Regions from separate parts of the Streptomyces flavusporus genome, predicted to be linked through region 3. Evidence: riboswitches for the same ligand, from Rfam matches in the RefSeq annotation. Region 3 holds a riboswitch; each other region holds the start of a gene.
The links. Region 3 has a riboswitch for cyclic di-AMP ahead of ACKTSN_RS19480 (transglycosylase SLT domain-containing protein). Riboswitches for the same ligand answer to the same signal wherever they lie in the genome.
Positions count from the first base shown of each region.

Region 1: it holds a riboswitch for cyclic di-AMP, as region 3 does, so the genes downstream of both, ACKTSN_RS06550 (M23 family metallopeptidase) here and ACKTSN_RS19480 (transglycosylase SLT domain-containing protein) in region 3, are expected to answer to the same signal.
Region 2: it holds a riboswitch for cyclic di-AMP, as region 3 does, so the genes downstream of both, ACKTSN_RS24720 (M23 family metallopeptidase) here and ACKTSN_RS19480 (transglycosylase SLT domain-containing protein) in region 3, are expected to answer to the same signal.

Region 1 covers NZ_CP176503.1:1,306,302-1,309,555, reverse strand. Annotated here, with positions in the region: gene ACKTSN_RS06555 (alpha-galactosidase) at 1-1,515, shown strand, start outside; cyclic di-AMP (ydaO/yuaA leader) riboswitch at 1,823-1,982, shown strand; gene ACKTSN_RS06550 (M23 family metallopeptidase) at 1,985-3,001, shown strand; gene ACKTSN_RS06545 (SGNH/GDSL hydrolase family protein) at 3,214-3,254, shown strand, end outside.
Region 2 covers NZ_CP176503.1:5,208,637-5,211,890, forward strand. Annotated here, with positions in the region: gene ACKTSN_RS24715 (PP2C family protein-serine/threonine phosphatase) at 172-1,371, shown strand; cyclic di-AMP (ydaO/yuaA leader) riboswitch at 1,597-1,754, shown strand; gene ACKTSN_RS24720 (M23 family metallopeptidase) at 1,766-2,812, shown strand; gene ACKTSN_RS24725 (PrsW family intramembrane metalloprotease) at 2,937-3,254, opposite strand, start outside.
Region 3 covers NZ_CP176503.1:4,122,499-4,125,752, reverse strand. Annotated here, with positions in the region: gene fahA (fumarylacetoacetase) at 1-412, opposite strand, end outside; gene ACKTSN_RS19485 (HAD family hydrolase) at 699-1,583, shown strand; gene ACKTSN_RS19480 (transglycosylase SLT domain-containing protein) at 1,595-2,080, opposite strand; cyclic di-AMP (ydaO/yuaA leader) riboswitch at 2,084-2,256, opposite strand; gene ACKTSN_RS19475 (polyprenyl synthetase family protein) at 2,933-3,254, shown strand, end outside.

The DNA of each region.
Region 1 (3,254 bases), 2.8 Mb from region 3:
GGCAGCCGCCGCGGACACACCGGCCACCAGCATCTGCCGTGGGTGGCGCTGGACACCGACGCGACCGAGGAGCGCGGCGAGGTCTACGGCTGCGCCCTCGCCTGGTCGGGCTCGTGGCGGATCGCCGTCGCACAACTGCCGGACGCGCGCGTGCAGATCACCGGCGGAGCCGGCTACGACGACTCCGGCCTGCTGCGGCTGGCGGCGGGGGAGTCCTTCACCACCCCTGTCTTCGCCGGCCTCTGGAGCGACGGCGGCTTCGGCGGTGCCAGCCGCGCCTGGCACGCCTACCAGCGGGCGTACGTCATTCCGGACGCCGAGCGGGACCGGCCGGTGCTGTTCAACTCCTGGGAGGCCACCGAGTTCGACATCAGCGAGGAGCAGCAGCGGGCGCTCGCCCGGCGGGCCGCGGCGATCGGCGTCGAGCTGTTCGTGGTCGACGACGGCTGGTTCGGGACCCGCACCAGCGACCGCGCCGGGCTCGGCGACTGGACACCCAACCCCGACCGCTTCCCGACCGGACTCAAGCCGCTCGCCGACGACGTGCACGCCCTCGGGATGCAGTTCGGGATCTGGGTCGAGCCCGAGATGGTCAATCCCGACAGCGAGCTGTACCGCGCCCACCCGGACTGGGTGCAGTTCCAACCCGGGAGAAAGCGGACAGAACTTCGCAATCAGCTCGTATTGAACCTCGCGCGGGAGAATGTGCAGGACTACCTCTGGGAGCAGCTGCACGGGCTCCTGTCCAGCGCCCCGATCGACTACGTCAAGTGGGACTTCAACCGTTGCTTCACCGATGCCGGCTGGCCCGGTGAGCCATATCCGCAGCGACTGTGGGTCGACCATGTGCGCGCCGTGTACGCCCTGTTGGACCGGCTGCGGGCGGCCCACCCCGGTGTCGCCTTCGAGTCCTGCTCGGGTGGCGGCGGTCGCATCGACCTCGGTGTGATGAGCCGTACCGACCAGGTGTGGGCCTCCGACAACACCGATCCGCTCGATCGGCTCGCCATCCAGGACGGCTTCAGTCAGATCCACCCCGCGCGCATGATGGCCGCCTGGGTCACCGACAGTCCCAACACCCAGCTCAACGGCCGGATCAGCTCGCTGCGCTTCCGCTTCGTCAGTGCCATGGCCGGGGTGCTCGGCGTCGGGGGCGACCTCACCCGGTGGGCCGACGAGGAACTCGCGGAGGCCCGGGACTGGGTGGCGCTCTACAAGGAGATCCGGCCACTCGTGCAGCGCGGGGACCTCCACCGGCTGCGGCCGCCACGGGGTGGGCTGAGCGCCGTCCAGTACGTACGTGGCGACGAGGCCGTCGTACTCGCATGGCTTCAGGCGCAGAGCTACGGGGAACCCGTCCCGGCGCTGCGGCTGCGCGGTCTCGACCCCACCGCGTCGTACGAATGCCGCGAAACGGGCGAAGTGCACCGGGGTGCCGTGCTGCTGCACCACGGACTGCGCACCGGACTGCGGGGTGACCTCGATGCGACGGTTCTCCGACTGCGCCGCATCTGACTCTTCTGTCCGAATTGACCTCTTCATTCCAACTCGGTCGGGAATAAAGGAACCTGGAGCGACGTCACGTGAGCAGCGTCATATCCGTGACCGTGAGTCGCCCGTCATGTCCACGTAATTCAAGCGCTTTTCAAGGGCATTTGCGGAATGTGACGTTTCCGGAATTCACGGAGGGTGACCGTGAATTCGGTGAACTGATCAAGAAGTAGGCGTTCGCGCGGAACCTCTTGCTTGTCCCGTTGCGTCTCGGTCGCTTACGTTCCACACCGATCCGGGCGGACGCCTAATCCTGCCGCCGCCCGGTGCCCGCGCAAACTCACCCGTGTACGGCAGGAGCGGGGGACCCACAGGTACAAATGCCTGTTCCGGTCTCCGGAACGGCTAGGGGTACAGCCGCGTTTCGGCGCGGCCGGGCATCTCCAGCCCGCACCCGACAGCTCACCTCGCAGGCGCCGGAGAGGAATTCGCCATGCCCGCGAAGGGTAAGCACCGCCGTCCGAAGATCCAGCGTTTCACCCGTTCCATCGCCATTGCCGGAACCGGTGGCGCCGCACTCGCCCTCCCGCTGATGGGGGCCACCGGCGCCCATGCCGCCACTGCGCAGTCCGCTCCGGAAAGCGCCGTTCAGTCGGTCGCCGCAGAGAAGGCCGCCACTCAGAAGAAGGCCGCCGAAAAGAAGTCCGCCGCGAAGAACGCCGGTGTGAAGACCTATTCGGTGAAGGTCGGCGACTACCTTGCGAAGATCGCCGAGGAGCAGAACGTCAGCGGTGGCTGGCAGAAGCTCTACCAGGACAACCGTGAGGTCGTCGGCGACAACCCGTCGCTGATCCACCCCGGCCTGAAGCTCACGATCGGCAAGAAGGCCGCGGCGAGCACGGACAAGCCGTCGTCCCCTTCGTCTCCTTCCTCCTCTTCGTCGGAGTCGTCTGAGTCCTCCGAGGCGTCGAAGTCGTCGAAGTCGTCGGAGTCGTCGAACTCGACGGAGTCCTCGGCGAAGTCGTCCGACCAGTCGTCGTCCGCCGAGTCCTCCTCGTCGAACGCGTCGACGGCCGCCCAGACCGCCGCCGGCACCTCCACCGGCTTCTCCGCCCCCGTGGACAGCGCCGCCGTCAGCACCGCCTACAAGGTGGCGGGCAGCATGTGGTCCAGCGGCTACCACACCGGCGTCGACTTCGTCACCCCGACGGGCACCCCGCTCAAGGCCGTGGGCGCCGGCACGGTCGTCTCCGCGGGCTGGGCCGGTGCGTACGGCAACCAGGTCGTCATCAAGCTGGCCGACGGCTACTACGCCCAGTACGCCCACTTGTCCTCGTTGTCCGTCTCCAGCGGCCAGACCGTGACCGCGGGCCAGCAGATCGGCTTCTCGGGTTCGACCGGCAACTCGACCGGCCCGCACCTGCACTTCGAGATTCGCACCACTCCGGACTACGGCTCGGACGTGGACCCGGTCGCGTACCTCCGCTCGCACGGAGTCTCCGTCGGCTGACGCACGCGCCTCGCACACACCGAAGGCCGGACCCCGATCCCCGGGTCCGGCCTTCGGTGTGTGCGGACGCAGGGGTTATTCCGCAATTGACCAATCCTTTGGCAGTGGCTTATCTCACCGACCGTCAACCCCTTCCTACGGTCGCGTAGGTCACATTCGACGCGGAATCATGTCCCGACGTGGCAGACGATTCGAAGAATGACAGCAGATCAGTGATCGGGTCGTACGTGGCGGTGGGGGACAGCTTCACCGA
Region 2 (3,254 bases), 1.1 Mb from region 3:
AAGGTCTGAGGCCGGAATCCAGTTCATGGATTCCGGCCTCAGGCGTTACCGGACATGACCGAGGGTTACCGGCATGTCATCCGGTCGGTCCATCCGGCTCGCCCCCCGCCCCCGCTCCGGAAAACCTGGACGGACGAGGCGGTGCGTGGACGTGCGTGGCGGGAGACGAGGGTGCGGCCTGCGGAGGCTGAAGGAGAGGCGCCGTACGCCCGAGGGGGCGGGCGGTTGCCTGAGGAGACGGTCCCTGGCCACGGGCTCGGCGGTGAGGCCGCGCGCCTGCAGGCCGGCCGGAGCGAGGCGCGGCGGATCTCGTACGCGCGCACCTTCGTCCGGGCGCTGCCCGCGCTGCTGCTCGTCACCGGCGGCGTCTACGACTACGTCACACCCCGCCCCTACACCGCGGCCCCCCTGTTCACCGCCGCACCCCTGGTCGCCGCCCCGCTGCTGTCCCGGCGGGCCACGATCCTCACCGGCATCGCGTCCGTCACCGTCGCGCTCGGGCTGCACATCCGGTACGGCACGGCGTTGCGCGTCGACGCGCTCACCGAGCTCGTCACCGTGACGACGGTCGCCGTGCTGGCCGTGCTCATCAATGCGCTGGTACGCCGCAGCCACGCCCGGCTCGACTCGGCGTGGAAGATCGCCGAGGCCGCCCAACGCGCGGTGCTGCCCGAACCCCTCGGGCGGATCGGCGGCTTCGACATCGCGGCACGCTACGAGGCGGCCCAGGCGGACGCCTTCATCGGCGGCGACCTGTACGCGGTGCAGGACAGCCCGCACGGCGTACGGCTCGTCGTGGGCGACGTACGGGGCAAGGGGATGGGCGCGGTGGGGGCCGTCGCCGTGGTCATCGGGGCGTTCCGGGAGGCCGCCGAGCAGGAGGCGACGCTTCAGGGGGTCGCCGAGCGGCTGGAGCGGGCGCTGACGCGCGAGGCCGCGCGGCGCGACGGCGTCGAGGCCACCGAGGGGTTCGCCACCGCCGTACTCGCCGAGCTGCCGCCCGGTGACGGGGTCGTACGGATCCTCAACCGCGGTCATCCGCCGCCGCTGCTGCTGTGTGCCGATGGCGCCGTACGTCCGCTGCCCGCCCGCGAACCCGCGCTACCGCTCGGCATGGGCGATCTGGGCGCCTGGCCGGCCCGTGTGGAGGAGTCCCGTTTTCCGGACGGGGCGATGCTGTTGCTGCACACCGACGGCCTGTCCGAGGCCCGCGACGCGCACGGCAGGTTCTACGACCCCGCGGGGCGACTGGCGGGCCGCACCTTCCGCGGACCCGGCGAGCTGCTCGGCGCTCTGGCCGAAGAAGTGCGTCGGCACTCCGGGGGCGGGATGACCGACGACATGGCTCTGCTCGCCGTACGACGACCGTAACCGGACGTGATCGGGCGAACGCCCTCCGCATAACAACTGACATACAGTCAGAAACTGTGACGCCTTTGAAGCGTGGTCAACTCGCCCGATTTTCGCCGTTCATGGGCCTGTACGTCCGGCCGGAAATCGTTAAAGATCAAGTGGAACCGCTTGGAATTCACGCCCCGCTTCTATTAACGTCCGATAACGCAGCGCGGTCGTCCCAGCCGTCACAAGAGTCGGCTCCGTGCGCACGCGCCGAATCCCGTAAGGGAACCGGGGAACCACCAACTTGGGGTGAATCGGGCGTAAGTCGCCGTGGTAGCACGGCTGATTTACGCGCGTAGGAGACCTTCCTGCTCCGAACCCGTCAGCTAACCCGGTAGGCGAGAAGGAAGGAAAGGAGTACGCCTACGTGGCGTCCAACCGGCCTGCCCCAGAAGCCCCCTTCGTGCCGCCCCAGCGCTCCGGCGACACCGTCGTCTACGGCGGGCAGCGCACCGACGAGGGTCCCTGGGAGGAGTGGAACCCCACCGCGGAGTCCCTCCGCCCCGTACGCGGCCGGCATCGCGTCTCCAAGCAGCGCGGCGGTGGACTCGCCCGCAGCTCCACGGTTCTCGGCGTCGGCGTCATAGCCGCGGTCGGCGCGGGCGGCATGGCCAGCGCGCAGACCGGCAAGCCGCCGGTGTCGATCTCGATGCCCGACCTGCCGGCCGTGGGCGCGCTGATCTCCGACGACTCCGCCGACTCCGACACCTCCGCCGAGACCGCCACCGCTCCGCTCAGCGGCCTCGGCGTGACCACCGCGGACACCGCCCAGGGCACCACCGACGCCGGTGAGGCGCTGCGCACCCGCATCATCGCCCAGGCCGAACAGCAGCAGGACCAGGTCGACACCAAGGCCGCCACCGCCGCCAAGGCCGCCGCCGAGAAGGCCGCCGCCGAAGCCGCCGCCAAGGCCGAGAAGGAGGCCGAGGCCAAGGCCGCCGCCGCGAAGGCGAAGGCCGAGGAGGAGGCCCGCCAGAAGGCCGAGGCCGAGCGCCTCGCCCAGCTGGCCAAGCAGTACGCGCTGCCCACCTCCTCGTACACCATCACCTCGAGCTTCGGTCAGGCCGGTGCCCTGTGGTCCTCCGGCTACCACACCGGCCTCGACTTCGCCGCGCCGACGGGCACGCCGCTCAAGGCCGTGCACAGCGGCACGATCACCGAGGCCGGCTGGAACGGGTCGTACGGCTACAAGACCGTCCTCACCCTCGACGACGGCACCGAGATCTGGTACGCCCACCAGTCGTCCATCAACGTCAGCGTCGGCCAGAAGGTCACCACGGGCGAGGTCATCGGGCGCGTGGGCGCCACGGGCAACGTCACCGGGGCTCACCTGCACCTCGAGGTGCACCCCGACGGTGCGGGCAGCGGCATCGACCCGCTGGCCTGGCTGCAGAGCAAGGGCCTCAACCCCTGACAGCCGCTCCTTTCGAACCCCGGCGGTCCTGACGGCAACCCCCCCGACGTCAGGGCTGCCGGTTCGCGGTGTGTGCGGAACGGCTGTTGCCGGGACCTCATGGCGCCGATCGCTCGGCGCGCCGCTACGACTGGTACGGGTTGTACGCGGGATGCCGTTGGTACTGGGGATACGGCTGGTATGCGGGATACGGTGCCGTCATCGGCCAGGGCGGCACAGCCACCGGTACCGGCGGAGCCGTGACCCGCGCCGCATACTCCAGCGCCGGCCGCGCCACCTCCCGTCGGCGCCACAGCTCCCACAGCAGTTCGCCTTCCCGTACGACGAAGTCCGCGCCGGCCCGGCCCCGGCGCCCGCGATGCCGTAGGAACGCCAGCGACGTCGCGTACGCCTCGTACTGCGCCACCGCCCGCGCGGCCGGCTTCCCCAGGTGGTGCCCGGC
Region 3 (3,254 bases):
CAGCGGCGTCGGGGCGGAAGATCTGGCCGACGTTCCGGGCATGGTTCTCGGAGGCGTAGAAGTCCACGTAGTCCGCGACCTCGAAGGGCAGGTGCAGGGTCACCGAGGAGAGGGGGTGCATCAGGGGCGCGAGGGTTTCGCGGTGGGACGGCACCGTCACCCAGGCGGTCAGCGCCCGCCGGACGTCCGACCAGGCGGTGCGGCCGGCGGCGAGCAGTGGGTTCAGGGTGGGCCGGGCCAGCAGGGCGGCATACGGGGAGCCGAGTGCCAGTGCTGCCGCGCCGGCGTCGAGGACGTGGTCGCCGAGGCGGACGCCGACGGTGCGTTCGGTGGACCCGGCGGGTGAGAAAACGCCGTACGGAAGGTTGTGCGGACCGAAGGGGTCGCCCTCGGGGACATCGAAGGGGGGCATCGGGGTGCTGCCTCACTTTCGTACGTACGGTCCATGCGGTCGCGGCACACGTTACGGCTGCGGCGGCCGTCTTGGGCAGTGACTTAAGCGCACAAAGAGTCCGTAATGTCCGGAATGGAGGAGTCGTGTATACCCCTGACCTCATCCCGCTGTCCGTGACCCGCTGTCCGCAACGCGCCTTCACCCGCCCGACGGCCGGCACCGAGGGGCCGGACCACTGAAAAGCGGAGGATTGGAAGGGAGTTGGGGATGAACGGCGTGGGTGTGGTGTCCGTATTCTCTGATCATGGCCGCACCCATCGCATATGCCGAGCGCGCCGCGTACGCCCTCATCGCCACCGACCTGGACGGAACGCTGCTGCGCGGCGACGACACGGTCTCCGACCGGTCGCTCACCGCGCTCGCGCGGGTCTCGGCGGCCGGTGCCCGGTATCTGGTGGTGACGGGCCGGCCCGCGCCCAGGGTGCGGCCGCTGCTGAAGTTCCTGGGCGGCGTGGGGCTCGCGGTGTGCGGGCAGGGCGCGCAGTTGTACGACGTCGGCGTGGACCGTCTGCTGTGGTCGGTCACCCTGGACCGGGAACTGGCCGAGACCGCGCTCGGCAAGATCGAGGCGGAGGTCGGCACGGTGTATGCGGCCGTCGACCAGGACGGCGTCGATGGCCTGACGCTCATCGAGCCGGGGTATCGGATGCCGCGCCCGACGTTGCCGGCGGTACGGGTCGGCCGGCGTGACGACCTGTGGTGCGAGCCCATCAGCAAGGTGCTGCTGCGTCATCCCGCTCTGTCCGACGACGAGTTGGCGTCGGTGGCCCGCTCGGTGGTGGGTTCGCTCGCGACGGTCACCATGTCGGGGCCTGGGACGGTCGAGCTTCAGCCGTCCGGCATCACCAAGGCGACGGGGTTGGCGCTGGCGGCCCGGCATCTGGGGCTGCGCCCCGAGGACACCATCGCCTTCGGTGACATGCCCAACGACATCCCGATGTTCGACTGGGCCGCCCATGGCGTCGCCATGGCCAACGCGCACCCCGAACTGAAGGCGGTGGCCGACGAGATCACCCTCTCGAACGAGGACGACGGCATCGCCGTCGTCCTCGAACGGCTCCTCACCGAGGGCCGGCGCCCGCAGCGGCTCGGCGGGCGCAGGCCCTCGGTGGGTGCGAAGATTCAGTAGGCGCGAAGGGATCAGTAGGCGCCGAAGACGTTGTCGATCGAGCCGTAGCGGTCGGCCGCGTAGTTGCAGGCGGCGGTGATGTTGGCGACCGGGTCGAACGGGTCGTAGGCCGTGCCGGGCACGTGGTACGCGGCGAAGGTCGGGTCGATGACCTGGAGCAGGCCCTTGGACGGGGTGCCCTTGGCCGCGTTGGAGTCCCAGTTGTTGATGGCGGCCGGGTTGCCGGACGACTCGCGCATGACGTTGCGGTAGATGCCGTTGTAGGAGCCCGGGATTCCGTGCTGCGCCATGATGGCGAGCGACTCGCGGATCCAGCCGTCGAGGTTGTCGGAGTACGCCGTGGTGGCGGTCTTCGCGGTCACCGCGGCGGGGGTGGCGGCCGATGCGGTGCTCGCACCGATGAGCGGCAGGGCGAGCACGGCCGCGCCGGTGCCGGCGACCACGAGCTTGCGGGCTATGCGGGCGGTGCGAGTGCGGGGCTGACCGTTTGCAGGCATGGGCTTGTTCCTCTCCTTCGCCTGCGAGGTGAGCTGTCGGGTTCGGGCTGGGAGGTGCCCGGCCGCGCCCTTGCGAGCGCAACTTCACCCCAAGCCGTTCCGGTGCGTCGTACGACGTCCGGCGCGGCGACTTACCTGGGTCCCCCGCTCCTGCCGTGCGTGAGTGGTCTCGTCATCGGTGGTACCGGGCGGCGGCAGGATTCGGCGTCCGCCCGACTGGCCCGGAACGTATGCGAGAGCACATGTCGGAAACAAGTAGCGGGTTCACGCAACATGCTGTTTGATCTTCATCTGGGTGTTTTGTCAGCTTGATCCTTTGCATCTGTCAAGGCTCAACTCGCAAGCCGGGAAAGCCGGATGGCCGCCGGCTGTGTGAAACCTGTGGACAGGTGAAGGTGAGTCACGTCACGCGTGGGTGCAAGAGTGGCAAATCGGGCAATGGGTTCAAGTGCCTATCAGTCAGCCGTGTATGGGATGCGCTTCTCCCAAGTGCAGTGGAAGGGGGCCTTTCCACCTTCTGCGCAAATCACCCCATTGGAGGTCAGGGTCATCTCGCAGGGGAAGGGTGTAAGGACGTACGCATGGGTGTCGAGGTCGCCCGAATGGCCGGAGGCGAGACGGCGCGGTGAGGGCGACAAGGGGCAAAGCTCACCTATTCGGCTTAAGTCGATAAATAATTGCTCGTATCAACTGATCGAAAACATACCGTTCGTGATCCGATACAGCCCGGCCTGTAACCCCGGGCGCCCTCGGTGATCGAAACGTGACCGGATACGCTGACTTGAGTGAAGGCAGCGACGTATCGACAAACCGCGTAACCGCCGGTAGACACCAGCAGACAGGAGACCCCTCGTGACCGTCGTCGGGCCGTTCGGGCTGAGCGTGCGGGACCAGGCTCTGGAAGCCGATGTCCAGGCCGGATTGGCGGCTGTCGAGGAAGGGTTGCTCGAAGCAACCAAGAGCGAGGTCCCGTTCATCACGGAGGCCGCGCAGCACCTGGTGCGGGCCGGGGGCAAGCGGTTCCGCCCGCTGCTGGTGATGCTCGCCGCGCAGTTCGGTGACCCGTACGCGCCCGGGGTCGTGCCCTCGGCCGTGGTCGTGGAGCTGACCCACCTCGCGACGCTGTACCACGACGACGTGATGGACGAGGCGGAGGTACGGCGCGGGGTACCGA